Regions from separate parts of the Variovorax sp. AC194 genome, predicted to be linked through region 3. Evidence: riboswitches for the same ligand, from Rfam matches in the RefSeq annotation. Region 3 holds a riboswitch; each other region holds the start of a gene.
The links. A riboswitch is a leader RNA that binds a small molecule or an ion and turns the genes downstream of it on or off. The one in region 3 is predicted to bind S-adenosylhomocysteine.

Region 1 (9,644 bases), 1.0 Mb from region 3:
GGCACCATGCGCGGGTAGTTGCGGGAGGAAGAGGCCAAGGTGATGGTCATGTCGATCGCACTCCAAGCCAGTCGTCGAGTTTGGGCCACAGCCGGCGCACCGCGTTGGCGCCCGCGGCCAGGCTGACGTGGCCGCCCTTGAGGACGACCTCTTCCTTGTCGGCCGAGCCGATGTTCGCGATGAGCGGCTGGCCGGCCTCGTAGGGAACGATGTGGTCGTGCTGCGCGAGCGCGTGCAGCACCGGCACCTTGATGTTTTCCAGCAGCACCTTGCGCCCGCCGAGTACCAGCTCGCCCTTGAAGAGCTTGTTGTCCCACATCAGCTCTTTCACCGTCTGGCGGAAGTACTCGCCGGCCAGCGGCAGCATCTCGGCGCCCCAGCGGTCGAACATGCGGTACGACTTCACGAACTCGTCGTTGGCCATGTTGTCCCACAGCTGCACCACGCCGGCGCCGCGGCCCGCGGGACGCAGCATGTCGAAGGAGGCGAACAGCATCTCGGGCGGCACGTTGCCGATGGTGTCGATGAGCCGGTCGACGTCGAAATAGCGCCGGTCCGACCACGCATGGAAGAGCTTCATGCGGCTGAAGTCGATGGGCGTGGTGAAGAGCGCGAGGTTCTTCATCGGTCCGCCCGGGTGCAGCGCCGCGTACAGCGTGGAGAGCACGCCGCCCATGCAATAGCCGGCGATGGTGATGTCTTCCTCGCCCGAATCTTCCTGCACGCGGCGAATGGAATCGGGAATGAAGTCGAGCACGTAGTCCTCGATGCGCAGGCGCTTCTCGTCGGCGCGCGGCGCGTTCCAGTCCATCACGTAGACGTCGTAGCCTTTGAGCAGCAGGTACTCGACCATGCTCTGGCCGGGCGCGAGGTCGAAGATGTACGCGCGGTTCGTGGTGGCCATCACCATCAGCACCGGCACGCGGTAGATCTCGTCGACCAGCGGGCGGTAGTGGTACAGGCTCAGCGTGCCGCGGCGGTGGATCTCGTCCTTGGGCGTCTGGCCGACCGCGGGCGTGGCGGAGGTGAGGAAGTCCAGGCCCTTGATGTTGCGCTGGATCGCGCGCTCGATCTCCGCGCCGATGTCCGGCAGGGCGAGTGCGTCGGCGATGGCGTTCATCGCGCGCTGCGCTTTCTTGCGGGGCGCTTCGGTGCGGGGGGCGGTGCCGGGGCTTTCACGGCGGCGGCAGCTTGCGGCGGCTGTTTGGTGCGGCGCGGCTTGGGTGGCGCGGCCGTGGCCGCGGAGGTTGCAGGACCGCGCCCGCCCTCCATCGCGCGGCTGATGTTCGCCAAGTGATCGTCGATGCGCTGCAACTGTTCGCCCAGCGCCTGGATGTCGGCGCGCGTGGGCAGGTTGAGCATCGTGAGGTAGCGCGCCATCAGCTCGCCCAGCCCTTTCTGCGCGGTGAGCGATGCGTTCATGCCGCCGTGCATGCCCTGGCGAAACGGGTCCGAGGCCATGGTCTCGTTGGCGAATTCGTTGGTGCTTTTTTCCCATTGGGCCGTGAGCTCGCGCCACATGGCCATCGGGTCGAGGGGGGAGAACTTGTTCATGGACAGAGGCCCCGTCGTCTATCGGTCGGTCAATGGTCGCGGCGCTGCCCGGTGTGCGCGGCGATGGCGTCGATGATCTGCGGCCACATCGACACCGGCAGCGCGTGGCCCATGCGCGGAATGCGCAGCAGCTTCGCGCCCGCAATGGCATCGGCCACATCGACGCCGCAGGCCACCGGCACCAGCGGATCGGCGTCGCCGTGGATCACCAGCGTGGGCACCTGCACGTCACGCAGCGCGGGCTTGCGGTTGCCGGACGCGAAGATCGCCGCCAGCTGGCGCGCCACGCCGCCCGGGTTGAGCCCGCGCAGGAAGATGAGCTGCGCGCGCTCGGCGTCGCGCGCCTCGTCGAGCGGAAAGTCGGGGCCGCGCAGCACATGCCAGACCTTCCTGTAGTGCGGCAGGAAGGCATCGAAGGAGAGCGGCGTGGGCGAGAACAGCACCGCCATCGCCTCGGGCGTGGGCGGCGGCAGCGCCGGGTTGCCGGTCGTGGACATGATGCTGGTGAAGGAGCGCATGCGCTCCGGGTGATGGATGGCCAACTCCTGCCCGATGGCGCCGCCCATCGATGCGCCCACGATGTGCGCGCGGTCGATGTCGAGCGCGTCGAGCAGGCCGATGCAATCGGCCGCCATGTCGCGCAGCGTGTAGGGCACCGCGAGCGGCTTGCCCGCCATGGCCTGCAGCATCAGCGCCTGGATGTCGGGAATGCCCAGGTGCGGCAGGTGCGTGGAATGGCCGATGTCGCGGTTGTCGAAACGGATCACGCGGTGCCCGCCGGCTTCGGCCAGGCGCGCGCAGAACGCGTCGTCCCAGGCGACCATCTGGGCGCCGAGGCCCATGATCAGGAGAAGCGGCGGCGCGTCGGGGTCGCCGAAGCTGTCCCACGCGATCTCGATGCCGTTGGCGAGCGTGCGGCGCTCGGTGCGGGGTGGGACGGCGGTCATCGCGCGAGCGCCTTGCGCTTACTTGCGCTGCAGCAGCTTGGTCACTTCGTCCACGTTGGACTGGATGCGCTGACGCACCACGTCGAAGGCATCGGCCTGCGACTTGGCCGCAAGGTTGGCCAGCTCCTTGATGTCGTCGATGGCGCGCTGGAACGATTGGCGGCCGAGTTCGTCGAGCTTGGCGAGGTTGGCCTTGGCGTCCTTGCCCGGCATTTCCTTGGCGGCCGTCTGCCATTCGGTGATGGCGCTCTTGATCATCTCGGTCTGCCGCTGCACCACGGTCTGCAGGCCCTGGTAGGACTTTTCGTTGGCCTGCATCAGCGCCTGCAAATCCTTGCGGCCGTTCTCGAGCAGCTTGCCCGCGCCGCCGGTGAGGTTCAGTTCCTGCAGGCGATCGGTCATGCCCTTCAAGTTCTTCAGCGGGTTGAGCATGTCGGCGGCGCTGGGAGCGGCCGTCTTGGCGCTGCTGCTGCTACTGCTGGCGGTGGTCTTCTTGGCGGCGGCTTTCTTGGCAGTGGCCATGGTGCGGTATCTCCTGTGTCGGGTGAACGGGTGAATGGCAAGGACCGGCCGGACGGCAAAAGTCCCTCGCCACGATACGCCGCACCGGCACGGCCAAGGTCCCCGCGGCAACAAAAATGCCTGCGGGATTTCCCTTGGATATTGAATGCCTGTATCGCGAAGCCCGCGAATGCCCGCGACTGCCGCGAAGGCTTACATCGGCGGCGCGAAGCCGTTGCGTCCGGCCGTCACGCGCAGCGCCGTGGGCGTGCCGTTCTTTTCCTGCGCATTGACCAGCACCTTGGCGCCGGGCACCAGGAGTGCATCGGTGCCGGGGCGGAAGGTCACGACCGGCACGTCGGGCGGCACGATGACTGTCTTCTCGCCGCCCTTGTAGGTCAGGCGCAGCTGCTGTCCGCCCTTCACCGATTTCGGCGCCGCGGCCAGGTCGGCGACGGTGGCGTTGGTCATGGTGCTCTCGGGCAACAGGTCCCACGGGCGATGGCCTTCGCCGGTGCCGCGTGCGGCCTCGGGGAACACCACGACTTCGAGCGCCTTCTGCGAGCCGTCGGCCTGCGGCATGGCGGCGGTGCCGATGAAGCTGCCTTTCTTGATGTCGGCCAGCTTGATTTGGTAGACCTCCGACAGCTGCATGTCGGCCGGTCGCGCGAGGCTGACGACTTCGCCGCCGCGGTCCTGCACGACGAGGGTCTTGGCGTCGACGCGGACGATGGTGCCGCGGATGCGGACTTGTTCGGAGGCCGCTTGCGCGGAGGCGATGACCGGGAGGGCGGCAGCGGCGAGAAGTGCGGCCGAGGCCAGCAGGGTCGAGGGGATTCTGGAGAACATGGGGGGTCTTGCGTCTTGCATCTTGGTGTTGGGGTGCGGATCAATGTACGCCTCGACAACGAAACGCGCTTCCCGTCATGTGGGATACCCCAGCGGTTGGCTCGGCCTGGCACCCCGTCTACAATCCGCCGTTCCGAGGAGCGTTGCAGCGCCATCAAGGCGTGAGGCTCGGACCACATCGCAACCACGCTCACCCGCTGTTCTCGCGGTGAGTCCTTTTCCGTCAGACCCCCGTACGCAGTGGCATCTTTCAAACCAGTTTTGGAGTTCTCATGAGCGCTGTTCTCAAGCCCACCCCCGTTTTGACCGCCGACCAGGCGATTGCCGACCTGTCCCTCGCCGCCTGGGGCCGCAAGGAAATCCGCATTGCGGAAACCGAGATGCCCGGCCTGATGGCCATCCGCGAAGAGTTCTCGAAGGCGCAGCCGCTCAAGGGCGCGCGCATCACGGGCTCGCTGCACATGACCATCCAGACGGCCGTGCTGATCGAGACGCTGCAAGCCCTGGGCGCCACCGTGCGCTGGGCCTCGTGCAACATCTTCTCGACGCAGGACCACGCCGCCGCGGCCATCGCCGCCTCGGGCACGCCGGTGTTCGCGATCAAGGGCGAGTCGCTGGAAGACTACTGGGGCTACACCCACAGCATCTTCGACTTCGGCCCGAAGGACTCCAAGGGCGAAGGCCCCAACATGATCCTGGACGACGGCGGCGACGCCACCCTCCTGATGCACCTGGGCCAACGCGCCGAGAAAGACCTGGGCGTGCTGGCCAACCCGACCAGCGAAGAAGAACGCATCCTGTACGCCGCGATCAAGGCCAAGCTGGCTGTCGATTCGACCTGGTACACCCGCAAGTCCGCCGAGATCATCGGCGTGACCGAAGAGACCACCACCGGCGTGCACCGCCTGAACGAGATGAGCGCCAAGGGCACGCTGCTGTTCCGCGCCATCAACGTGAACGACTCGGTGACCAAGAGCAAGTTCGACAACCTGTACGGCTGCCGCGAATCGCTGGTGGACGGCATCAAGCGCGCGACCGACGTGATGATCGCCGGCAAGGTGGCCTGCGTGGCCGGCTACGGCGACGTGGGCAAGGGCTCGGCCCAGGCCCTGCGCGCCCTGAGCGCCCAGGTGTGGGTCACCGAAATCGACCCGATCAACGCCCTGCAGGCCGCGATGGAAGGCTACAAGGTCGTGACGATGGAATACGCCGCCGACAAGGCCGACATCTTCGTGACGACCACCGGCAACAAGGACGTCATCACGCACGACACGATGGCCAAGATGAAGGACCAGGCCATCGTCTGCAACATCGGCCACTTCGACAACGAGATCGACGTCGCGTCGATCGAGAAGTACGAGTGGGAAGAGATCAAGCCGCAGGTCGACCACATCACCTTCCCGGACGGCAAGAAGATCATCCTGCTGGCCAAGGGCCGCCTGGTGAACCTGGGCTGCGGCACGGGCCACCCGAGCTTCGTGATGTCGTCGTCGTTCGCCAACCAGACCATCGCGCAGATCGAGCTGTTCACCAAGCAGGACGCGTATCAGGCCGGCAAGGTCTACGTGCTGCCCAAGCACCTGGACGAGAAGGTCGCGCGCCTGCACCTGAAGAAGGTCGGCGCCATGCTGACCGAACTGACCGACTCGCAAGCCGCCTACATCGGCGTGAGCAAGAACGGCCCGTACAAGCCGGACACGTACCGCTACTAAGCGTCCATGCGCGCTGATCAATTGCTGGTGGAACGCGGCCTCGCCGCGTCGCGTTCGCAGGCCGTGCGGCTCATTGCCGGCGGCATGCGCTGGCGCGATGCGGGCACGAGCGACGCATGGCGCTCGGTCGTCAAGAACAAGGACGAGGTGCCCGATTCCGCCGAGCTCGAACTGGACGACGCGGCCGAGGCGCGCTACGTCTCGCGCGGCGGACTCAAGCTCGAAGGCGCGCTCACTGTGAGCGGTGTCGATCCCGCCGGCAAGCTGTGCCTCGATGTGGGCCAGTCGACCGGCGGCTTCACCGACTGCCTGCTGCAACGCGGCGCGACGAAGGTCGTGGGTGTCGATGTCGGCCACGGGCAGTTGCATGCGAAGTTGCGCGAGGACGAGCGCGTCGTCGCCATCGAGGGCGTCAATGCGCGGGCCTTGTCACCGGACGATCTGCAGGAGGAAGAAGGCGAAGCGCCGTCCGATTTGCGTTTCGACCTGATCGTGGGCGACCTGTCGTTCATTTCGCTCACGCTGGTGCTGCCGGCAGTCGTCGAATTCCTGGCCGACGACGGCCAGCTCCTGATGCTGGTCAAGCCGCAGTTCGAACTGCAGCCCGGCCAGGTCGGCAAGGGCGGCATCGTGCGCGATGCGGCGATGTACGAGATCGTCGAGAAGCGCCTGCGCGATGCGTGCGCCGCGCTCGAGCTGCGCGTGCTGCAGTGGTTCGACAGCCCGATCGCCGGTGGCGACGGCAACCGCGAGTTTTTCATTCACGCCGTGCGCGCGTCCGGCGCGAACGGCTCCTAAGGAGACGCAGGTGCGCCTTCCGCTGAGTTTCGAATTCTTCCCGACCAAGACGCCCGAAGGCGCGGTCAAGCTGCGCGCCGTGCGCCAGCAGCTGTACGTGCGCAAGCCCCAGTTCTGCTCGGTCACCTACGGTGCCGGCGGCTCCACGCACCAGGGCACCTTCGGTGCGGTGCAGGAGATCCTGGGCGAAGGCGTCGATGCCGCCAGCCATTTCTCTTGCATCGGTGCCACCAAGGCCACGGTGCGGGAGCAACTGGCCGAACTCAAGGCCATGGGCGTCAAGCGCCTCGTGGCGCTGCGCGGCGACCTGCCGAGCGGCTACGGCATCGGCGGGGAATTCCACTACGCGAGCGATCTCGTGGCCTTCATCCGCGAGGAAACGGGCCGCGACTTCCATATCGAGGTGGCCTGCTATCCCGAAGTGCATCCGCAGGCCCGCTCGCCCGAGGCCGACCTGCAGGCCTTCGCCGCGAAGGTGAAGGCGGGTGCCGATTCGGCCATCACCCAGTATTTCTTCAGCCCCGAGGCCTACTTCCGCTTCGTCGACGATGTGCGCAAGCTCGGCATCGACACGCCGATCGTGCCGGGCATCATGCCCATCACGAGTTCGACGCAGCTCATGCGTTTCTCGGACGCCTGCGGTGCCGAAATTCCGCGCTGGATTCGGCTGCGCCTGCAGGGCTTCGGCGACGACACGGCCTCGATCAAGGCCTTCGGCCTGGACGTGGTGACCGACCTCTGCGCGCGCCTGCGTGACGGCGGCGCACCCGCGATCCACTTCTACACGATGAACCAGTCGGCGGCGACGCTGGCTGTGTTGGAGCGTCTCGATTGAGAGGGCGCGCCGCAGGTTCGTCGCTGCGCGCGGGGCTTCGCCTTGCGATCGTCGCTGCCACCTGCGTGCTTGCGGGCTGCGCCATGCCGCCCGCCACCGAGGGCGGCACCGATCCGGGTGCGGCGGCGGGCTCGCGCCTGCGGCCGCTGTCGAAGGGGCTGGCGGTTCCGCCGGGCGCTTCGGCGCGCTCGGATGTGCCGTGGGTGCGCTATGACCTCGCGGTGTCCGGCACCGGCGAGTTGACGCCCGACGACGGCGTGCCCGGCGACGACGGGCCGCGCGATATCTTCGAGCGCGGCGGCGCGTCCTGGTACGGCATCCAGTTTCACCAGCGCAAGACCGCCAGCGGCGAGCGCTTCGACATGACGGCCCTGACGGCCGCCCACAAGACCCTGCCGTTCGGGACGCGCGTCTGCGTGCGCAGCCTGGTCAACGGCAGCGAGGTGCTGGTGCGCATCAACGACCGCGGCCCCTATGCGCAGGGCCGCGTCATCGACCTGAGCCGGGCCGCCGCCGACCGCATCGGGCTGGGCATCAAGCAGGTGGCGCTGTCGGTCGTCGGGCCCGGGGGCATGCGTTGCGGCGGTGTGCAGGCCGAGCCGGGCGAGGCCGCCGCGCCGGTGGCACCGGGCGCCGACCGCGCCAAGGCCGCGGTGCCGGCCCGGCGCAAGGTGATCGTGCCGCCGCGGCGGCGCCGTTGAGGCGCTAAGAGGGCGACTCAGCCGCCGCTGTCGAGCGAGAAGGTCGCGTTGCGGTCCTGCGCCAGCTTCTCCGCCAGCTGCGGCAGCGCCGCCGCGAGCAGGGGCTTGAGCGTGTAGGGCGGGTTGATCAGGAACATGCCGCTGGCCGGGAGACCCGGACGCTTGGTCTCGCCGGTGGGCGTGGCCGTCAGCTTGCTCGACTTGACCGTCAGCGTGGCATGCAGCCATGGCTTGCCGGCCTTGGTCGCCATGGTCTTGAGCCGGCGCGGCAGGTCGTGCGCCTCGGGCCTCGGAATGATCGGATACCAGACGGCATACGTGCCCGTGGCGAAGCGCTTGAGCGCCTCGGCCGCGAAGTCGAGCACGCGGGCGTAGTCGCTCTTGATCTCGTAGCTGGGGTCCATCAGCACCAGCGCGCGGCGCGACGGCGGCGGCAGGAACTTGGTGGCGCTCCCGAAGCCGTCTTCGCGCAGCACGGCGATCTGGCGGCCGGCCTCCAGCTGGGCGATGTTGGCGTCCAGCGTGCGCGCGTCGGTGGGGTGCAGCTCGAACAGCTTGAGCTTGTCGTGGTCGCGCAGCAGGTGCTGCACGATGAACGGCGAGCCGGGGTAGACGCGGGCGCCGCCCTTGGGGTTGAAGTCGTGGATCACGCCGAGGTAGCGCGCGATCGCGTCGGCCAACGGGGCCTCGGCTTCCGGAGCCGCTTTCTTGGCCGCCGATTTCGCGGCGGGCGCGGGTGCGGCGGGCTCTTTGAGAGGGGCCAACAGACGCAGGATGCCGTCTGCCGCTTCGCCGCTGGTGTCGGCGTAGTCGCCATCGAGCCGATAGAGGCCCGCGCCGGCGTGGGTGTCGACGACCGTGAGTGCTGCTTCTTTTTCAAGCAGGTGGTCGAGCGTGGCAATCAGCACCGTGTGCTTGAGCACGTCGGCGTGGTTGCCGGCATGGAAGGCGTGGCGGTAACTGAACATGAGGGGATTCCGGATAGGTGGCAGATGTGCAACAGCCTATCAACAGAGGCTGCGGTAACATCAAATTACAAAACTAGAGGGAAACAGGATGAGTCCGTCGAACTGGAGATTTTGGGGCCTCGCGGCCACGATGGGGATTTTGTCGGTCCTGGGCGGTTGTGCCGCTGTCAGCCAGGGGCTCGATCAGCCGATGCGCGTGGACGTCCTGTCGCAGAAGGGCGAGCTCATTCCCGATGCGCGATGCCGGGCGGTCAACGACAAGGCCAAGGTGAGGATGCGCTCCGGCCGGGTCATCGGCGTGCGCCGCTCGCGGGCCGACCTCGTGATCCAGTGCGCCGTCGACGGGCAGGGCGTGGCCACCGGCCAGGCGATCTCGCGCCCCAACATCGGTTTCCTGGGCAATTTCGCCATTGCAGGCGGCGTGATCGGCGCTGCGGTCGACGACAGCGCCGGCACGGCCTACACGTACCCGACGTGGATCCAGATGGTCATCGGCGAAGAGCGCCTGTACGACCGCAGCGGGCACCGCGACGAAAGCCTGGACACCGGCACCCTGGTTCGCAAGATCGACACCGGCGTTGCCGTGGCCAGCCCGGTGGCCGCGCCGGCCCGCTGAGCTGCAGCGCCCCGCGCGAAGCCCGGCGACGGCGGAAATTGGCCAGATCGGCCGATTCTTCATATAATCGCAGGCTTCGCAGCGTTTTTGTAGCCCCGCGGCGAAGGCATTCAACCCGCTTGCGGGGCGAATGAAAACCCACCTAAGAGATTCCCATCAGAGG
Region 2 (9,644 bases), 4.3 Mb from region 3:
ACGGAACGAGCCGACCGGTTGCCGAGGTCTTCGCAGGTGTGCGACTTTTGCGAACACGGCCACCGAAAAATGCTAACCCGGGCACCTTTCACAATCCCTAGGATTGTGAAATGAACCCACCCCAACAGGCCGGCGAGGCGACGCAGACGAAATCATCGATGCGTGGCGGCCTCCCCAAAGAGCCATCCCCCGCGCATGAACGAGAGCCTCATGCCCGTCGCGTCCGCACTTCAGCTGTCGGATGGCGATGTCTCTTCGCTGTTGCGCAATGGCTTTCAAGCTTCCTTCGCGCCAACGGAACGCAAGGCAGAACCGATGGCCGGCCGGGACCAGTTCTGGTCGATCCGATTTCCTCACAGGTGAAGCAAATGTTCAAAAGCGCAGTCAGATGGATCGGCATCTTGGTGGGAGCCGTCGCGATGCTCACGGTCACGCACGCAGAGGCGCAAACGCCGAGGAAGAAGGTGCGGATCGTGGTGGGGACGCAGGTTCTCAACATCTCCTATCCGACGCTGAACCTTCCCCTGGCGCTCGGCTATTGGCGCGACGAAGGCTACGACGTCGAACTCATTCCGTTGGCGCCGCCGGCACAGACCATCGCGCTGCTGATTGCAGGCCAGGCGGATTTCGCGCAGATCAACGCGAGCGTCGCGGTGCAGGCGCAGTCGCTCAACAGCCAGCCGGTCAAGCTCGTCGTGAACAACGGCGTGGTCGACTGGAGCATCGGCGTGCTCGAAGATTCGCCCCTGCGCTCGATCACCGATTTCAAGGGCAAGACCATCGGCGTGTTCGGCCTGGGGTCGGGCGGGGTCGCCATCCTGCGCGCCTACCTCAAGGAGAAGGGCATCGATCCGGACAAGGATGTCCAGTTCATCGCCACCGGCGCGGGCGCACCGGCCATCGACGCGCTCAAGAGCGGGCGTGTACAGGGCCTGATGTTCTGGGCCTCTGCCATGGCGGGCTTCGAGAACGCGGGCTTGAAGATGCGCTACCTGCGCGGCGAAGACTGGCGTGCCTTGCCCGACTTCAGCATCGCGGCGATGTCCAAGACGATCGAATCGGACCCCAAGATGGTGGAAGCCATCGCACGCGGCATGGCGAAAGCTTCCGAGTTTGCATTTGCCAACCCCGACTGCGTTCGCCGAATCCAGTGGAAATCCTGGCCCAACACGAAGCCCACGGGGCAGGTGGAGCCGTCGGTGCTGGCGCAGTGGGATGCCAATCTGCTCAAGGCCCAGCTCGATTCCTTCCGCGACGCATACAAGGTCAACGGCGGAAAATACTGGGGCAACGTCGACGCAGCCGCGGTGTCCCGGTTGGAGCAATTCATGCGCAAGTCGGGCCAGGTCAGCCGCGCGGTGCCGGCAAGCGCACTGATGATTGCCGACGCGGATTTCTATCGGAGAGCCAATCAGTTCGATGCATCGGCGATCCGGCAGGCCGCCGAAAAGTGCGCGAACTGGTGACTGCGACGGGTCCGGCGTCCGTCGGGCCGCAGGGCCGGCGAAAGGCGGAGCTGCGCCCGGTGAGCAGCAACGCGCTCAAATACTTCGTGGCCGTTGCGAGGTCGGGTTCGATACGCCGCGCCGCGGAAGAATTGCAAGTGGCGGCCTCCGCGATCTCCCGGCTGATCCAGTTGCTGGAGGAGGAACTGGGCGCCGAACTGCTCGAGCGGCACCGGGGGCACAAGGGTCTCAAGCTCACGGCCGAAGGCCAGGTGGTGCTGAACTATGCGAAGAGCATCGAAGCGGGCCTGGACGCGGTTCGCGACGATATCCGGTCGCTCAAGACCATCCGGACCGGCAAGGTCCGGTTCGGCATTTCCGAATCCTTCACGCGGGAGTTCGTTCCCCAGTTCCTGCATCGCTTTCATGCCGCGTACCCGGGCATCGTGTTCGAGGTCATCGTCGCGGGCGGCAACAAGCTCACTGCAATGCTGGCCAATCACGACATCGACGTGTCCCTGTCGTACATCACGCCGGACGCCTTCAATGTCTCTGTGGTCGAACAGGCCATGACAACGCCTTGCTTGCTGGTGGCGCGCAGCCATCCGTTCGCGCAGCGGGAGTTCGTCGATGTTGCGGAGTGCGCCGGCGAAGACATCGCATTGCCCGATGCGTCGCTGACCATTCGGGAAAGCTACGTTCGCATGTTCGCGAAAGCCAGGATTCGCCCGCGTGGGTTGCTGGTCACCAATTCGTTCGAGCTGATGCGCGCGTCGGCGGGCGCGGGTCTGACGATTGCCGTCGTGGACAGGTACTTCGGCGATCACGAAGCGCCCGCGGGGATGACCTATGTGCCGCTGCGCGGGCAGGGGCTGGATCGCTGGCCGCTGAACGTCAGCATCCATGCCGATCGCGACCTGCCCGCGGCCGCAAGCATCTTCGTGGAGCACCTGCGCACGGCGGTGCGTTCGGTTGCCGCCGACCGCTGACTGATCGACGAAGCACTTGCCGCACATCGCCGGGCAAAGGCTATGTGCAGCACGTGCAGCACGTGCAGCACGTGCCCTAGTAGCGGTAGGCCTCGGGCTTGAACGGGCCCGTCTTGCTCACGCCGATGTAGGCGGCCTGCGCGTCGGAGAGCTCCGTCAACTGCGCGCCCAGCTTTGCAAGATGCAGCTTCGCGACCTTTTCGTCCAGGAGCTTGGACAGCACGTAGACCTTGCCTTTTTCATAGGCCGCCTGTCTTGTGAAAAGCTCGATCTGTCCCAGCGTCTGGTTCGCAAGGCTGGCGGACATGACGAAGCTGGGGTGGCCCGTCGCGCACCCCAGGTTCACGAGGCGGCCCTTGGCGAGCAGGATGATCCGCTTTCCATCGGGGAAGATCACATGGTCCACCTGCGGCTTGATCTCGTCCCATTGGCAGGCCTCGAGCGACGCCACGTCGATCTCGTTGTCGAAGTGCCCGATGTTGCAGACGATCGCCTGGTCCTTCATGCGCTTCATGTGTTCGAAGGTGATGACGTCGCGGTTGCCGGTCGCTGTGACGAAGATGTCCGCCTGGCTTGCCGCCTCGTCCATGGTCACGACGCGGTAGCCCTCCATGGCCGCCTGCAGCGCATTGATGGGATCGATCTCCGTCACCCAGACCTGGGCGCTGAGGGCGCGCAGCGCCTGCGCGGAGCCCTTGCCGACGCCGCCGAAGCCGGCCACCACGGCAATCTTTCCGGCGATCATGACGTCGGTCGCGCGCTTGATCGCATCGACCAGCGACTCCCGGCAGCCATAGGTGTTGTCGAACTTGCTCTTGGTCACGGAGTCGTTCACGGCAATGGCGCGGATGGCGAGTTCGCCCTTGATGCTCATGTCGTTGAGCCTGAAGACACCGGTGGTCGTTTCTTCGGTCACGCCGATGATGTGACGCAGACGGCGGCTGTACCACGTGGGGTCCGTGGCCAGCTTCTTCTCGATGGCTGCGAAGAGGATGCGCTCCTCCGAAGTGGCCGGCTGCGAGATCACGCTGCGATCCTTTTCTGCGCGGCTGCCCAGGTGCATCAGCGTGGTCGCATCGCCACCGTCGTCAAGGATCAGGTTGGGGCCTTCTTCAGGTTCGCCGCGAGGCCCTCCGAACTCGAAGATCCGGTGGGTGTAGTCCCAGTACTCCTCCATCGTTTCGCCCTTGAAGGCGAAGACGGGAGTTCCCTTCGAAGCCACCGCCGCCGCGGCGTGGTCCTGCGTCGAGAAGATGTTGCACGACGCCCAGCGCACGGTGGCGCCCAGCGCTTGCAGCGTCTCGATGAGAACGCCGGTCTGGATGGTCATGTGCAGGGACCCGGCGATGCGTGCGCCCTTGAGCGGCTGCTGCTCTAGGAACTCGTTTCTGATGGCCATGAGGCCCGGCATCTCCGTCTCCGCGATGCGCAGTTCCTTGTGGCCCCAGCCGGCCAACGCGATGTCCGCCACGACGTGATCGCCGGTTGGGCTCGATGTCAATCTTTCGCTCATCTCTTGCTCCTTGTGATGGGTTGTCGTCAGAGCGAGATGAACACCGGGGGCTCACCGCACTCTGTCGGTGAGCGCAGTTAAGGATGCCGGTTCGGGCAGTCTTCCGAGCCTGACGGATCGCAGCTCGCGCAGTGGCGGGCGTGATCGTTGCAGCGCTCCTCGGTGAACAAAAATTCTAGTGTTCGAGCGCTCCTGGTGTGTGTCAAAAATTAGTACGCGGATGCCGAAAATCTGTGATTGACCCGCACATGTGCGCTCCCTAGAGTCGCGGTTCTCGACATCGGTGCCGCATCTCACGCGGCGATCGAGCGATGCCTCTCAAGCCCGTAGGAGCCCCTCTTTGCATTACCTGTCCACGCTCATGAATCCCAAGTCCATCGCGGTGTTGGGCGCGTCGCCGCGACCCGAGGCGATGGGCAATACCGTGATCAAGAATCTCCTGCGCGTCGGGTATGCCGGGGCCATCTATCCCATTCATCCCAGCGCCGATTCCGTGCTGGGTCTGGCATGCCATCGCGACCTGACGGCGTTGTCCGGATCGGTGGATTGCGTGGTGATCGCGCTGGGCGCGGACAAGGCCCTCGATGCCCTCAAGAACGCGCATGCCGCCGGTGCGCGCAGCGCGGTGTTGTACGCAAGCGGGTTCGCCGAGACCGGAGAACAAGGGGCGGCTCTGCAGGTGGAGATCAGCACCTTCTGCCGCGACAACCAGATCAATCTTTGCGGACCCAATTGCCTGGGAATCTTCAGTGTCGAGAACGGCGTGGCGTTGTACAGCGCTGCCGTGCCGGCGGGGCTGGAGGCGGGCGACATCGCGCTCATCTCGCATTCGGGTTCTGCATGCATCGCCTTGAGCAGCCTGAACCGCTTCAAGTTCAGCCACCTGGTGTCGTTGGGCAACGGGGCGGTGACCGATATTCCCGAGTACCTCGACTATGTGGCGCAAGACCCGCGCACCAAGGTCGCCGCGCTCTTCGTGGAGACGTTGCGCGATCCTTCGGCCTTCGCACGCGCCGCCGCGCAGATGCGAAAGGCGGGCAAGCCGATCGTGGCATTGAAGGTCGGCCGGTCCGTGTCCGGTGCTGCCGCGAGCGCCGCGCACACCGGTGCGATCGCGAGCTCCGACACGGCGCTGCTGGCATTCTTCAGGCGCCACGGCGTCACCCTGGTCGAAGACTACGACGAACTGGTCGAGACCGTCGCGCTGTTTTCCACGATCGGCTCGATGCCGCAGGGCGCGGGACTCGGCGTTCTCAATGTGAGCGGCGGCGAACTGTCGATGACCTGCGACATCGCCGAGCGCTGCGGACTGGATCTGCCGGAATTGAACGATGCGACCGTGGCGCACCTCAAGACCGTGCTCCCCGCGTTCGGCGCTCCGCGCAATCCGCTCGATGCAACGGGTGTCGGTGTGTTCGACACCCGGATGTACGGCGACTGCCTGGACGCGCTGCTGAACGATCCTGCGATCCATATCGTTGCCGTGTCGCAGGATTGCCCGGCCTCCATGGGGGAAGACCAGGCGTCGATCTACGAGAAGCTCGCGATCACCGTGGCCGAACGCAGCGCGCGGGCGCGCAAGCCCGTCGTGTTCTTCAACAACCTGTCCGCCAGGATTCATCCGGCCGTGCTCGCGCCGTTGAGCGAAGTGCCCACGCTGTGCGGAATGCGCAATGCGCTGCGTGCCATCAAGCATCTGGTGGACCATGCGGCGTTCATCGCCACCGAGGTCATTCCCAAGACGCCGGGTATTGAACGTCAACAGCAATGGGCGCGCCGCTTCGAATCCGCGGAGCCGCTGACCGAGCGGGAGAGCAAGTCGTTCCTGGAGGCGCACGGAATCCGCGTGACCGCTGAGCGCTTGGCATCGAGCGAGGAAGACGCCGTTGCAAACGCCGATGCCATCGGGTATCCCGTGGTGCTGAAGATCGAATCCGCGGACCTTCCCCACAAGAGCGAAGTAGGTGGCGTCGTCGTCGATCTACCGGACGCAGCCGCTGTGCGAGCGGCATACCGTCAGATCCTGGACAGCGTTGCAAAGAAGGCGCCCGAAGCGCGGGTTGCCGGCGTGCTGGTGCAGCAGATGGTTCGCGGTGGTGTCGAAGCCATCCTGGGTGTCGTGACGCATCGACCCTTTGCACCGGGTGTCGTGGTCGGCGCCGGCGGCGTGCTGGTCGAGATCCTGCAGGACGCCACGTTCGAGCTCGCGCCGGTGGACGTGAAGACCGCCGCCGCGCTGATCGACCAGACGCGGCTGGGCAAGTTGCTGGCCGGTTACCGAGGCGGTGTCGTGGCGGACCGTGACGCGTTGGCAAGAACGCTGGAACGGCTGTCCGACATTGCAGTGGTCTACGCCAACGAGATCGAAGCCATCGACCTGAATCCCGTCGCAGTCCTCGCGCAAGGCCAAGGTGCGGTGGTGCTGGACGCGCTGGTGATCCCGAAGGCTCGGCAATAGCCGCGCCGAAGGTGCCTGCATCGAAAAACCAGGAGACAAGCAAAAATGAAATATGAATGCATCGAACTGAGCATCGAGAACACGGTGGCGACGCTCGAGCTCGCCAGGCCGGACAAGATGAACTCGCTGAACGATCAGATCCTGATCGACATGCAGCACGCCCTCGACATGCTGGAGAACGACACCGGCGTGCGCGTGCTGATCATCACGGGGCAGGGCAGGGCCTTCTGCGCGGGCTTCGATCTCGCGCCGCGCGACAAGCCGTTCACGAGCGTGCAGGACTGGCGCGGTCACGTGAAGCTCGGGAACGACACGTGGTGGCGAATCTGGAAGTCGCGCCTGCCGGTGATCGCGGCCGTGAACGGCTTCGCGCTTGGCGGAGGGTGCGACCTGTCCATGGTCTGCGACTACACGCTTGCCTCGGAGGCGGCGGTGTTCGGCGAGCCGGAGATCCAGTTCCAGTCCGCGCCGCCCTTCAACATCACGCCCTGGATCATGGGAATGAAAAGCGCCAAGGAGTTTCTGCTCTTCGGCGATCGGGTGTCGGCCGAGGACGCGGTGCGCCTTGGCATCGCGAACCGCGTGGTGCCTGCCGACCAGCTTCGCGCCGAGGCGATGAACACCGCGCTGCGGCTCGCGAAGCTGCCTCCGCCGGCGGTCGAGCTCAACAAGCTCGGACTCAATCGCTCCTACGAGCTGCGCGGGTTCCAGCCGGCGATCGAGTACGGCGCGGAGATCTTCACCCAGGTCTTGATGTCGGAGTCGGACGAAGCGAAGGAATTCTTCGAACGCATGGGGCGCGATGGCATGAAGGCTGCGTTCAAGTGGCGAGACGAGCGCTTCGCTTTACCCGGGACCGCTTCCCGGTCCGGCGACAACGCTCGCACCAACGCTGCTTGAGGAGATCCGATGATTCATGTTTCAGGCCTGAACAAGATGTACGCGACACGCGAGGGGAACGAGATCCACGCGCTGTCCGACGTCAATTTTTCGGTGGCCGACGGAGAGTTCATCACGGTGGTGGGCCCCAGCGGTTGCGGCAAATCGACGTTGCTGAAGATTCTTGCGGGCATCCTGCGTCGCACGTCCGGCTCGGTCGAGATCGACGGACGTCCGATCGACGGTCCGAATCGCCAGATCGGCGTGGTGTTCCAGGCGCCGGTACTTTTGCCGTGGCGCACGGTGTTCGAGAACATCCTGCTGCCGAGCCAGCTGCATGGCGCCATCACGGATGCGAACCGCGCCGACGCCAGGAAGTACCTGGCCATGGTCGGGCTCGCCGGATTCGAGGACAAGTACCCCAATGAACTGTCGGGCGGCATGCAGCAGCGCGTGGGGATCGCACGGGCGCTGGCCCACGATCCGGCGCTGCTGCTCATGGACGAACCCTTCGGTGCGCTGGATGCCATGACGCGCGAGAACATGAACCTCGACCTGCTGCGCATTCGCGCCGCCAGCAAGAAGACCGTGCTGCTCGTGACACACAGCATTCCCGAGGCGGTGTTCCTGGCGGACCGGGTCATCGTGATGTCGCCGCGTCCGGGGCGGATCACCGAAATCCTCAACGTCGACCTGCCGGCGGAACGCAGGTTGGAGATGATCAACTCGGCGCCGTTCGGGGAGGTGGTCTCTCACATCCGCAAGTATTTCAGTTCACAAGGAGCGCTCGACGCATGACCACCACCAGCACGCCAAAACGCGGCGGCCCGGGGCTTCTTGGCCGCAAGCCCGAGCGCCCGCTCTCCATCCTCCTGTTCATCGTCATCATCGGCGGGTGGGAACTCGCGGTCAGGCTTCTCGAAGTCTCGTCCCTCGTGGTTCCGTCGCCGACCGCAACGGTGATCTCCTTGTGGAACGGCCTGGCCGACAACACCTTCGTGTGGCACACCGGCGTGACCTTGTACGAAACGCTCGTGGGCTTTTTTGTCGGCGCGTTGTTCGGCCTCGTTCTGGGCGCCCTGATCGGACAGTTCACCTTGGTGGAGCGAACGCTCTATCCGTACGTGGTGGCCTTCCAGACCATTCCCAAGGTCGCCATCGCGCCGTTGTTCGTGATCTGGTTCGGCTTCGGCGTCACGTCCAAGATCGTCATCACCGCCACCATCGTGTTCTTCCCGGTGCTGGCGAACACGATCGTCGGTCTGCGCTCCTCGCCTCGGGAGCAGATCGACCTGATCACCGCGTTCACCGGTTCGCGTTGGCAGACCTTCAAGTACGTGAAGGTACCCAATGCCCTTCCGTACATCTTCGTCGGCCTCGACGTGGGCATCGTGCTGGCCGTGATCGGTGCCATCGTCGGCGAGTTCGTGGGCTCGCAAGCCGGGCTGGGCTACCTGATCCTGCAGCGCAATTTCTCGATGGACACCGCGGGTGTGTTCGCCATTCTCATCATCCTTTCCGTGATGGGCATCCTGCTGCACGGCGCCGTCGATCTCATCAAGCGCAAGGTGGTTTTCTGGGTCAACCATGAAGCCGAAAAAATCGTCGGTGCCTGAAGCCGGCGCGCGCTGATCCGAGGGGCTTCTTCCCCTCTCTACACACAGGACCTCAAGCCATGGAACAACTTCAAGAAAACGCACACGCATCGGTCGACGTCACGGTCACCGAAACCCATCTCGCCGCCGGCCTTTCTTCCGAGCCCGGCGAGTTCTTTCCCGAGGTCTTCTCGACGCCGTGGCTGCTCGCGCAGCTCGAGCGTGCCGCGGCAAAGGTACTCCGGCCGCTTCTTGCGGAAGGGCAACTCTCCGTCGGTGCGAAGGTGGAGCTGGAGCATCTCGCGCCGACGCCGGTCGGCCAGAAGATCACCGCGCACGCGAGGTTCCTGGAGAAGAAGGGGCCTCTCTTCCTCTTCGAGGTGTGGGCCGAAGATGGTGCGGGGATCATCGGCAAGGGAACGCATGCGCGGGCCATCGCGCCGAAGATCGCCGTCGAGAAGCGCGCCGCGAGCCGCTTCGCGCAGGCCTGAGGGTGCGGGTCATGAACACCGAGAACGCAGTCATGAGCACCACGCAGCACGATGCTGTTTCAGGCGAACAGCGCGAACGCAGCGAGCAGGCGGTGCGAGAGGACCTGGCCGCCGCCTACCGTCTGTTCGCGTTGTTCGGAATGGACGACGCCATCTACACGCATCTCTCGGTGCGTGTGCCCGGCCGGCATGATCATTTCTTGATCAATCCCTTCGGCCTGCTGTTCAGCGAGGTGACGGCGTCTTCGCTGGTCAAGATCGATCTGGATGGCAA
Region 3 (9,644 bases):
CCGGGCTCGGGCCTGATCGACAAGGACGTGGTGCTCGAAGCCGACGCCGACATCATCGGCCACATCAACGGCGGCCACACCTCGCTGCCCGAGGCGCATGTGTGCGAGCTGTGCGAGAAGAGCTCGCGCGCGATCGAGATCGTGCACAACGGCAACGAGAAGGTCGCCATCGCGGCGGCCAAGGCCGCGCTCGAACTGAAATGCCCGCACCGCGTGATCCTGGGCACCGACGGGCCCGCGGGCTCGGGCGTGCAGCCGCTGGGCATCCTGCGCATGGTGGCGATGCTGTCGTCCATCGCGAACATTCCGGCCGAGCTGGTGTTCTGCTTCGCGACGGGCAACACCGCGAAGATCCGCAAGCTGAACTGCGGCCTTGTCGAAGTGGGCCGCGATGCCGACTTCGTCTTCATGGACCGCGCGCAGCATTCGCCCGCGCCGGGTCTCCTCGAGAGCGTGCAGCTGGGCGACATTCCGGGCGTGGGCATGGTGATGATCGACGGCATCGTGCGCTGCGGCCGCAGCCGCAACACGCCGCCCGCGACGGAGATTCCGGTGGTGGCGTCGGGCGGGCACTGAAGCGCGGGGTGGCCCGGGGTGCGCGTGGCGCTCAGGCGCCGGGCTTCGACTTGAAGATCAGGTAGCGCGCCGACAGGAAGTTCACGACCAGTCCCGCGCAGCTGCCCGCGGCCACGCCCGCCGCGGGCGCCCAGGGGCTGGTGACCCAGTGCAGCACCAGCACATACGCGCTGTAGTTGAAAACCAGGCCGCCCAACATGGTGAAGAGATAGCCGAGGTATTCGCGCAGGATGGGGACATCGGCGCTGCGGTCGCTGAAGGTGTAGCGGCGGTTCAGCGCCCAGGTGGCGGTGGCGGCCGCCAGGAACGACAGCACGCGCGCGCCATACCAGCCCAGGAGCGGCGCGAGCAGGTACAGCACCGTCACATCGACCACGTAGCCGATCACCCCCACCAGGCCGAACGACAGGAGCTCGCGCCCGAGCTTCATTTCAAGGCGCTGCGGGTGGTGCTGCGACTGCAGTTGCGCACGCCCGGAATCGCCAGGTAGCGCAGCCGCTTGGCCTCCCTGCGGCCGAGCGTCACGGCGTGCATCACCACGCCGCACACGATCGAGAGCATCGCGCCCAGCATCGCGCCGGTGGCCAGCACCGCCGTGGGGAGCCGGGGCACCAGGCCGGTGTGCATGTAGGTGACCACCAGAGGCACGACCAGCGCGATCGCGCCCGCCGCGAGCAGCGCAGCGATGATCGAGAAGAACTGCAGCGGCCGCTCGCTCACGAAGAGCTTGCAGATGGTCTTGAGGATGCGCCAGCCGTCGCGGTAGGTCGAGAGCTTGCTGTGCGAGCCCTCGGGGCGCGTGCTGTAGGCGGTGCTTTCCTCGGCCCAGGGCATGCGCAGCTCCAGCGCGTGCACGGTGAGTTCGGTCTCGATCTCGAAGCCGCGCGAGAGCGCCGGGAACGACTTCGCATAGCGACGCGAGAACACGCGGTAGCCCGAGAGCATGTCGGTGAGGCCCCCGCCGAAGAGCTGCACCACGGCGCCCGTGAGCATGCGGTTGCCCAGGCGATGGCCCGCGCGGTAGGTGAGCGCGTTCTGCCCGTCGTCGATGCGGTTGCCCACCACCATGTCCAGGTTGCCGTCGACCAGCCGCTGGATGAGGCGCGGCGCCGCGGCCGTGTCGTAGGTGGCGTCGCCATCGACCATCACGTAGATGTCGGCCTCCACGTCGGCGAACATGCGCCGCACCACGTTGCCTTTGCCCGGCGCGGCCACGTGCGTGACGATGGCGCCGGCCGCGCGCGCGACGGCGGCGGTGTCGTCGGTCGAGTTGTTGTCGAACACGTGGATCTCGGCGTCGGCCGGCAGCGCCGCGCGGAACCCCTCGACCACCTGGCGGATGGCCAGCGCCTCGTTGAAGCACGGAATGACCGCGGCAATGCGCGGCGCGGCGCGCGGTCGGCTCACGGTGTCGTCGGCGTCATTCATGGTGCGGTCGGAAGGATACGGTAGGCCCGGCTGCCGTCTTGCGCGAACAGCGGGGCGAAGTGGGTGTCGAAGCCGGCGCGGGTCGCCAGCGTCGGCGCCAGGTGGTCGGGCATGACGATGGCGGTGAAGCCCAGCTTGCCGAGCTTGCGCGCCATGTCGCCGGGCGGCAGCAGCAAAAAGTCGGCATAGCGCCACGGGCCGAGCGTGTCGCCCCAGATCGGATTCGGGCCGTAGTAGATCGCTTCGTTCAGCGCGATCTGGTAGACGCGGCCGGTCGGGTTGCGGCGCAGGTAGTCCATGACGGCATAGCCCGGCACGTGCTGGCGCAGGAACGCCTCGCGCGTCTCGGGCGTGGGCGAAACCATCGCGACCTTGCCCGCGGTCTGCCGCACCGACACCGCCGCGAGCACGGCCAACAGCAGCACGACCACCCAGTCGCCGATGCGCGCCGCACTGCGCCGGTTGGTGAGCTCGGGCACGCCTTCTGCGGCGGCCGCCTTCATGCCGAAGAGGCGACGCACGCCCGCCGCGATCCAGCCGAACAGCACCTGCCAGCCGATGGCGGCCGTCATCGCGAGCAGCGGGAACGAGGCCGTGAGGTACCGCGGATAGCGCGAGGTCACGACCCACACGGCCAGCGAATAGAAGCAGAACCAGCCCGCGGCGCGCACCGCGGCCGAGCGCTTCCACAAGGCGCCGAAGGGCGCGAGGAACACCGACCAGATCAGCGCGTTCGGCATCTCGGCGTGGTCGCGCACGTCGGCCAGTTGCTGCACGTAGTCGGCCGGAATCCACTCGCTGAAGCCGAACACGCGCGCGCCGATCGGGTTGAACGGATCGCCGGTCATGACGGCATTGCGCGCATACCAGTAGATGCACGGAATGAGAAAGCACACGAGCGCGAGCGCCCAGGCCTTGGGCCGGCGCTCATGCCACACGACGAACAGCGCCACCAGCGGCATGAAGACCAGCGCCTGGTACTTGGAGCCCGCCGCCACGCCCAGGCAGAAGGCGGCAAGCCCGAGCCAGCGCATGCCGCTGTGCACCGGCTGCGATTCACGCCACCACCACAGCGACACGCAGGCCGTGAGCACGAAGAGCGCCACGCCCATGTCGATCAGCGCGTTCGAGTAATCGCCCAGCCCCAGCCAGATCGCCGCGCCGATACAGGCGGTGAGCCGGTTGGCGTGCAGCATGCCCAGGCGATAGATCATCACCACCGAGAGCCCGCCCGCCAGCGCGTTCAGGAAGTGCGGCAGCACGTCGTCGCCCACCTGCAATGCAGCGGCGTAGAGCAGGTTGTAGTTGTACGGAAACCAGGGGTAGCGCAGCCATTCGTGGATGCCCAGCGAGCCCTGCTGCGCGACTTCGCGTGCATAGGGCAGGTGGTACATCAGCTCGTCGAAGGCGGCCGGCGGGGCGAGCGGCGCGACCAGCGCGGGCAGCGCGACCAACGCCAGCGCCACCATCGCGATGCGGTCGAAGTAGGTCCACGGCACGGCGACGGCGCTCGCGTTCAGGGCGCGCCGCTCGCGCAGCCAGGCGGGCAACTGCAGCGCGGCGACGACGACGCCCGCGGCAACCACCGCCAGCGTGGCGCCGAGCTTGAACACGCCGAAGATCGCCAGCACCTGGAACGCGCAGATGAAGAGCCCGACGCCGAGCGCCGTGGCCACCGCGCCTTCGAGCCATGCATCGCGGCGCGGCGGCGGTGCCAGGCGGGCCAGCACGCCGCGCCCCCACCCCCAGCAGCTGACGATGAAAACCACGAGTGCCGCGTAGTGCGCGGCTGCAAACATCAGCTTCTGAATAACAACTCCCGGTGCCGGTCGGCCACGCCGGCCGGCAGGTTCAAAGGTTGGGCGCCAGCAGGCGCTCCAGGACGGACTCGCTCTCCTTGCGCCGCGCGGCCTGGTCCTGCAACTGGTCGTGCCCGATCTTGCCGACGTTGAAGTACGTCGCGTCGGGGTGGCTCAGGTAGAAACCGCTGACGCTGGCGGCGGGCATCATAGCGAGGCTTTCCGTCAGGGTCATGCCAATGTCCGCGCAGTTCAGAAGGTCGAACATCGGGCCCTTCACGCTGTGGTCCGGGCAGGCCGGGTAGCCGGGCGCGGGGCGGATGCCGCGGTACTTCTCGCCGATCATGTCCTCGTTGCTGAGGCTCTCGTCGTGCGCGTAGCCCCAGAGGTCGGTGCGCGCACGGTGGTGCAGCGATTCGGCAAAGGCCTCGGCCAGCCGGTCGGCCAGGGCCTTCAACATGATGGCCGAGTAGTCGTCCAGGTCGTCGATGAAGTACTTCTCTTTTTTCTCGACGCCCAGGCCCGCGGTGACTGCGAACACGCCCACGTAGTCCGCGAGGCCGCTGTCCTTGGGCGCGACGAAGTCGGCCAGGCAGCGGCTGGGGCGCATCACGCCGTCGATCGCCTGCTTTTCGGTCTGCTGGCGCATGCCGTACCAGGTGAGCGCGACTTCGCTGCGCGTCTCGTCGGTGTAGAGCTCGATGTCGTCGTCGTTCACCGTGTTGGCGGGCCAGAAGCCGACGATGCCGCTCGCGCTGAGCCAGCGGCCTTCGATCAGGCGCTTCAACATGCGCTGGCCGTCGGCGTACACGCGCACGGCTTCCGTGCCGACGACTTCGTCCTTCAGGATCGCGGGGAACGGGCCGGCCAGGTCCCAGGTCTGGAAGAACGGGCCCCAGTCGATGTACTTGGCGAGCTCGGTGAGGTCGAAGTTCTTGAACACGCGACGGCCGATGAACTTCGGCACGGGCGGCGTGTAGTTCGTCCAGTCGATGGGCGTCTTGTTGGCGCGCGCCTTGGCCAGCGGCCACATCGGCACCTGCTTCTTGTTGGCGTGCTGCGTGCGCACCTTCTCGTAGTCGGCATTGATCTCGTCGATGTACGCGGTGGCCTGGTCGGAGAGCAGCGACTGCGCCACGCTCACGCTGCGCGACGCATCGGGCACGTAGACCACGGGGCCTTCGTAATGCGGCGCGATCTTCACGGCCGTGTGCACGCGGCTGGTGGTGGCGCCGCCGATCATGAGCGGGATCTTCTTGATGCGGAAATGGTCGTCGCGCTGCATCTCGCCGGCCACGTACTGCATCTCTTCCAGGCTCGGCGTGATGAGGCCCGAGAGGCCCACGATGTCCGCGCCCTCGACCTTGGCGCGCGCCAGGATCTCGTGGCACGGGACCATCACGCCCATGTTCACCACTTCGAAGTTGTTGCACTGGAGCACGACGGTCACGATGTTCTTGCCGATGTCGTGCACGTCGCCCTTCACCGTGGCGATGATGATCTTGCCCTTGGTGCGCACGTCGCGGCCGGCGGCCTCGTCGCGCAGCTTTTCTTCCTCGATGTAGGGCAGCAGGTGGGCCACGGCGGACTTCATCACGCGCGCCGACTTGACCACCTGCGGCAGGAACATCTTGCCGGCGCCGAACAGGTCGCCCACGATGTTCATGCCGTCCATGAGCGGGCCTTCGATCACGTGCAGCGGACGGCCGCCCCTGGCCAGGATCTGCTGGTAGGCCTCTTCGGTGTCTTCGACGATGAAGTCGGTGATGCCGTGCACCATGGCGTGCGAGAGGCGCTGGTTGACGTGCACCGGGTGCTCGGGCGTGCCGCGCCATTCGAGGCGCTTGCTCTCGTCCTTGGCGCCGCTCTTGGCGGTCTCGGCGACTTCCACGAGGCGTTCGCCAGCGTCCGGACGGCGGTTGAGCACCACGTCTTCCACGCGCTCGCGCAGTTCGGGCTCCAGGTCGTCGTACACGCCCACCATGCCCGCGTTGACGATGCCCATGTCCATGCCCGCCTTGATCGCGTGGTACAGGAACACGGTGTGGATCGCTTCGCGCATCGGGTCGTTGCCGCGGAAGCTGAAGCTCACGTTCGACACGCCGCCCGACACCTTGGCGCCCGGCAGGTTCTCCTTGATCCAGCGCACCGCGTTGATGAAGTCGACCGCGTAGTTGTCGTGCTCCTCGATGCCGGTGGCGATGGCGAAGATGTTCGGGTCGAAGATGATGTCCTCGGGCGCAAAGCCCACCTCGTCCACCAGGATGCGGTAGGCGCGCTCGCAGATCTCGACCTTGCGCTCGTAGGTGTCGGCCTGGCCCTTCTCGTCGAAGGCCATCACCACGGCGGCGGCGCCGTAGCGCTTCACGAGCTTGGCCTCGTGCTTGAACTTGTCCACGCCCTCCTTCATGGAGATGGAGTTGACGATGCCCTTGCCCTGGATGCAGCGAAGGCCCGCCTCGATCACCTCCCACTTGGAGCTGTCCACCATCACCGGCACGCGCGCGATGTCGGGCTCGCTGGCAATGAGGTTCAGGAAGCGGACCATCGCGACCTTGCTGTCCAGCATGGCCTCGTCCATGTTGATGTCGATCACCTGGGCGCCGTTCTCCACCTGCTGGCGCGCGACGGCCAGGGCCTCTTCGAACTGGCCGTTCAGGATCATCCGCGCGAAGGCCTTGGAGCCGGTGACGTTGGTGCGCTCGCCGATGTTGACGAACAGCGTCCCCGCGCCGATGGCGACCGGCTCGAGGCCGGACAGCTTCATGGGGGGAACGGCAATTTGGGGGGTCTGGGCCATGGGCTCACCTGCGAAAGGAACAAACAGGCGAGCGTCGTTTTGAAATCCCAAGCCTGACGGCCCGCCTGGCGGACCGCTGCAACGCTCCTTGGGAGGGGATGGATTTTAAGGGCGTTCGCCCGCTCCCGCGGGAAAGCCCTATGCAGGCCTCCCAGGCACCCCCCACAGAATGCGGGCGCGCAATTCGTCGAAGAACGAACGTTCGTGTTTTTATTTGAAAACAAAGGAATGAACATATGCCAAGAAAGAGGAATTCGAGGCTGCTGCGCCTCACCGCCCGCCCGGTCTGCGCCGCACTGCTCTTCGGCCTTTTGGGGACGACCACGCTGAGCCAGGCGGCCATCACCGACACCCCCACGCAGGTCCAGGCCCGGGTGACGTCCAGCGAAGCGAAGACGAAGAACCCGATCGTGCTGGTGCACGGCCTCTTCGGCTTCGACAACGTGCTGGGCATCGACTACTTCTATCGCATCCCCGAGAGCTTGGCCGGCGCGGGCGCCAAGGTGTACGTGGCCCAGGTCTCGGGCGCCAACAGTTCCGAGATCCGCGGCGAGCAGCTGATCCAGGAGCTGAAGAACCTGCGGGCGCTCTCGGGCAACCCGTCGCTCAAGTTCAACCTCATCGGCCATTCGCAGGGCGCGCCCACCGCGCGCTACGTGGCGGCGGTGGAGCCCGGGCTGGTCGCCTCGGTCACCTCCGTGGGCGGTGCCAACGGCGGCTCGAAGGTGGCCGACATCCTGCGCAGGATTCCCGAGGGCAGCGTCTCCGAGGCGGTGGTCGCCGAGACGCTGCGCCTGGCGATGCTGCTGCTGGGCGCCCTCTCGGGCAAGGACCCGAGCGAGCTGCCCGAGGTGCCGTTGAACGCGCTCAGCTCGCTCACCACCGCGGGCGGCGCGGCCTTCGACAAGAAATTTCCGCAGGGCCGCCCGGCCCCCGGCGCCTCGTGCGACGTGAAGAGCGGCCCGGCCGAGGCGAACGGCGTGCGCTACTACTCGTGGTCCGGCGTGCAGCCGCTCACCAACGCGTTCGATGCGAGCGACGTGGCGATGGGCGGGCTGAGCCTCATCGCCTTCGGGGGCGAGACCAACGACGGCCTGCTGGCCGTGTGCAGCACCCGCCTGGGCACGCACCTGGGCGACTACCGCCAGAACCACCTGGACGAGGTCAACCAGCTTTTCGGCCTGACCTACATCGGGCTGTGGACGCTGTTCGAGAAGAAGCCGGTGCAGCTCTTCCAGGAGCAGGCGGCGCGCTTGAAGAGCGCGGGCCTCTGACGATGCGGCACGCCTCCTCGTGAAAAAGGCCAGACCGCTGCAGCTCGGTGCGATGGCGGGCGCCGCGGCGCTCGCCATCCTCGGCGGATGGTGGCTGGTGGACGGGCTGCCGCCGGCCGACGCCCCCGAGACGGTGGTGGCGACTTCCGCCGCCGCCGGCCCGGGTGGCACGGTCGGCGCAGTGCCGGCAGCGCAGCCGATCGGCGACGCCCGCCCCGCCCCCGATGCCATGCTGAACCCCTCGCTCATCCTCGTCTTCGAGAGCGTGCTCGCCGAGGCGCAGGCCACCGGCAAGGCGGCCTTCATGGCGATGGCGCCCGCCCTGCTCGCCAAGCGCCTGCCGGCCGAACTGGTCGCGCGCGCGATGGGCCTGCTGGAGCGCTACGTCGACATGCAGGAGGCCATGCAGGCCCTGCCACCGCCCGATGGCGGCGACCCCGCATCGCTGCGCAAGACCATCGAGGCGCGCGCCGAAGTGCGGCGCCGGTACTTCGCGCCCGAGGAAATCGAAGGCCTCTTCGGCGACGAGATCCGCCAGGACATCCTCATGGCCGAGAAGATGGCGCTCGCCCGAGACGCCAACCTCACGCCCGAAGAGCGCGCGGCCGCCGCGCAGCGCCGCGAGGAGGCCCTGCTCACGCCCGAACAGCGCGAGCAGCGCCGCGCCTTCACCGCGCAGGTCGACGTGCAGCGCCAGACCGACGCCATGGACGCGCGCGGCGCGAGCGCCCAGGAGCGCTTTGCCGAACGCAGCGCCGCCTACGGCTACGAAGCGGCCCGCCAGCTGGCCGCGCTGGACCAGGAAAACCGGGACTGGAACAGCCGCCTCGACCAGTACGCCAATGCGCCCCCGGAGCAGCAGGAGCAGCTGCGCGAATCGCTCTTCAACGAACGCGAGCGCCTGCGCCTGGCCGGCGCGCTGGCGCTGCGGGGGTCACGGTCTACGCCGTCTGGGCCGAGCCCATCGCCGAACGCGGCAGGCCAAACACCCGGTCGAAGCCCCAGTTGAAGACGAAGGTGTAGACCAGGAAGAACACCACCAGGCCCAGGTCCATCACCAGCGCCTGCCAGAGCGAAACGCCCAGGCCCCAGGCGAACATCGGCACCAGGAACGCGATCAGCCCGCCCTCGAAGCCGATGGCGTGGGCGATGCGGCGGCGCACGCTGCGCCCGCGCACGGCCTGGCGCGATTCCCAGCGCTCGAAGAGCGCGTTGAAGATCAGGTTCCAGATCACCGCGACGACCGAGGCCGCCACCGCCAGCACGCCGGAATGGCCGAGCCCCGCGTCCGTCATCAGGGCCAGGCCGGCGCTGGCGCACACGATGGCGATCCCTTCGTACAGGGAGATGTAGACGACACGACGCTGGAGCCCTTGCATGACTTTTCCTCTTGAACTTGAATACGATGGATGGACTTTATTTGCTATTTACTGATATAAATAGTCATCTTATTTCAATTAAATTGATAGATCGGACGCCATGGCCTTCTCCAGCGACAACGTCGAGGTGTTCCTGGCCGTGATCGACCACGGCTCCTTCTCGGCCGCCGCGCGGGCGCTGCACAAGGTGCCCTCGGCCGTGAGCATGGCCATCGCGGGCCTGGAAGCCGAGCTTGACCTGCCCCTGTTCGACCGCAAGGGCCGCGAGCCCCAGCCCACCGCCGCCGCGCGTTCGCTGGAGCCGCAGGCGCGGATGCTCGCGGCGCAATTGAAGCAGCTGCAGGTGCAGGCGCTCGCGCTGACCCAGGGGCTGGAAAACCGCCTGACG

Region 1: it holds a riboswitch for S-adenosylhomocysteine, as region 3 does, so the genes downstream of both, ahcY (adenosylhomocysteinase) here and metH (methionine synthase) in region 3, are expected to answer to the same signal.
Region 2: it holds a riboswitch for S-adenosylhomocysteine, as region 3 does, so the genes downstream of both, ahcY (adenosylhomocysteinase) here and metH (methionine synthase) in region 3, are expected to answer to the same signal.

What each region holds. Positions count from the first base shown of each region.
Region 1 covers NZ_OZ409823.1:1,065,403-1,075,046, forward strand. Annotated here, with positions in the region: gene ACZYRS_RS05025 (GNAT family N-acetyltransferase) at 1-50, opposite strand, end outside; gene ACZYRS_RS05030 (alpha/beta fold hydrolase) at 47-1,120, opposite strand; gene ACZYRS_RS05035 (hypothetical protein) at 1,117-1,554, opposite strand; gene ACZYRS_RS05040 (alpha/beta fold hydrolase) at 1,584-2,501, opposite strand; gene phaP (TIGR01841 family phasin) at 2,520-3,023, opposite strand; gene ACZYRS_RS05050 (hypothetical protein) at 3,216-3,851, opposite strand; S-adenosyl-L-homocysteine riboswitch at 3,981-4,050, shown strand; gene ahcY (adenosylhomocysteinase) at 4,124-5,563, shown strand; gene ACZYRS_RS05060 (TlyA family RNA methyltransferase) at 5,570-6,361, shown strand; gene metF (methylenetetrahydrofolate reductase [NAD(P)H]) at 6,372-7,196, shown strand; gene ACZYRS_RS05070 (septal ring lytic transglycosylase RlpA family protein) at 7,280-7,897, shown strand; gene ACZYRS_RS05075 (23S rRNA (adenine(2030)-N(6))-methyltransferase RlmJ) at 7,915-8,865, opposite strand; gene ACZYRS_RS05080 (hypothetical protein) at 9,056-9,481, shown strand.
Region 2 covers NZ_OZ409823.1:4,314,899-4,324,542, reverse strand. Annotated here, with positions in the region: gene ACZYRS_RS20640 (ABC transporter substrate-binding protein) at 111-1,466, shown strand; gene ACZYRS_RS20635 (LysR family transcriptional regulator) at 1,451-2,434, shown strand; gene ahcY (adenosylhomocysteinase) at 2,511-3,947, opposite strand; S-adenosyl-L-homocysteine riboswitch at 4,010-4,114, opposite strand; gene ACZYRS_RS20625 (acetate--CoA ligase family protein) at 4,309-6,405, shown strand; gene ACZYRS_RS20620 (enoyl-CoA hydratase/isomerase family protein) at 6,490-7,305, shown strand; gene ACZYRS_RS20615 (ABC transporter ATP-binding protein) at 7,342-8,082, shown strand; gene ACZYRS_RS20610 (ABC transporter permease) at 8,079-8,900, shown strand; gene ACZYRS_RS20605 (thioesterase family protein) at 8,960-9,370, shown strand; gene ACZYRS_RS20600 (class II aldolase/adducin family protein) at 9,403-9,644, shown strand, end outside.
Region 3 covers NZ_OZ409823.1:34,491-44,134, forward strand. Annotated here, with positions in the region: gene ACZYRS_RS00135 (amidohydrolase family protein) at 1-576, shown strand, start outside; gene ACZYRS_RS00140 (GtrA family protein) at 608-1,006, opposite strand; gene ACZYRS_RS00145 (glycosyltransferase) at 1,003-2,004, opposite strand; gene ACZYRS_RS00150 (ArnT family glycosyltransferase) at 2,001-3,803, opposite strand; gene metH (methionine synthase) at 3,856-6,603, opposite strand; S-adenosyl-L-homocysteine riboswitch at 6,626-6,699, opposite strand; gene ACZYRS_RS00160 (lipase family alpha/beta hydrolase) at 6,840-7,877, shown strand; gene ACZYRS_RS00165 (lipase secretion chaperone) at 7,897-8,886, shown strand; gene ACZYRS_RS00170 (PACE efflux transporter) at 8,819-9,256, opposite strand; gene ACZYRS_RS00175 (LysR family transcriptional regulator) at 9,357-9,644, shown strand, end outside.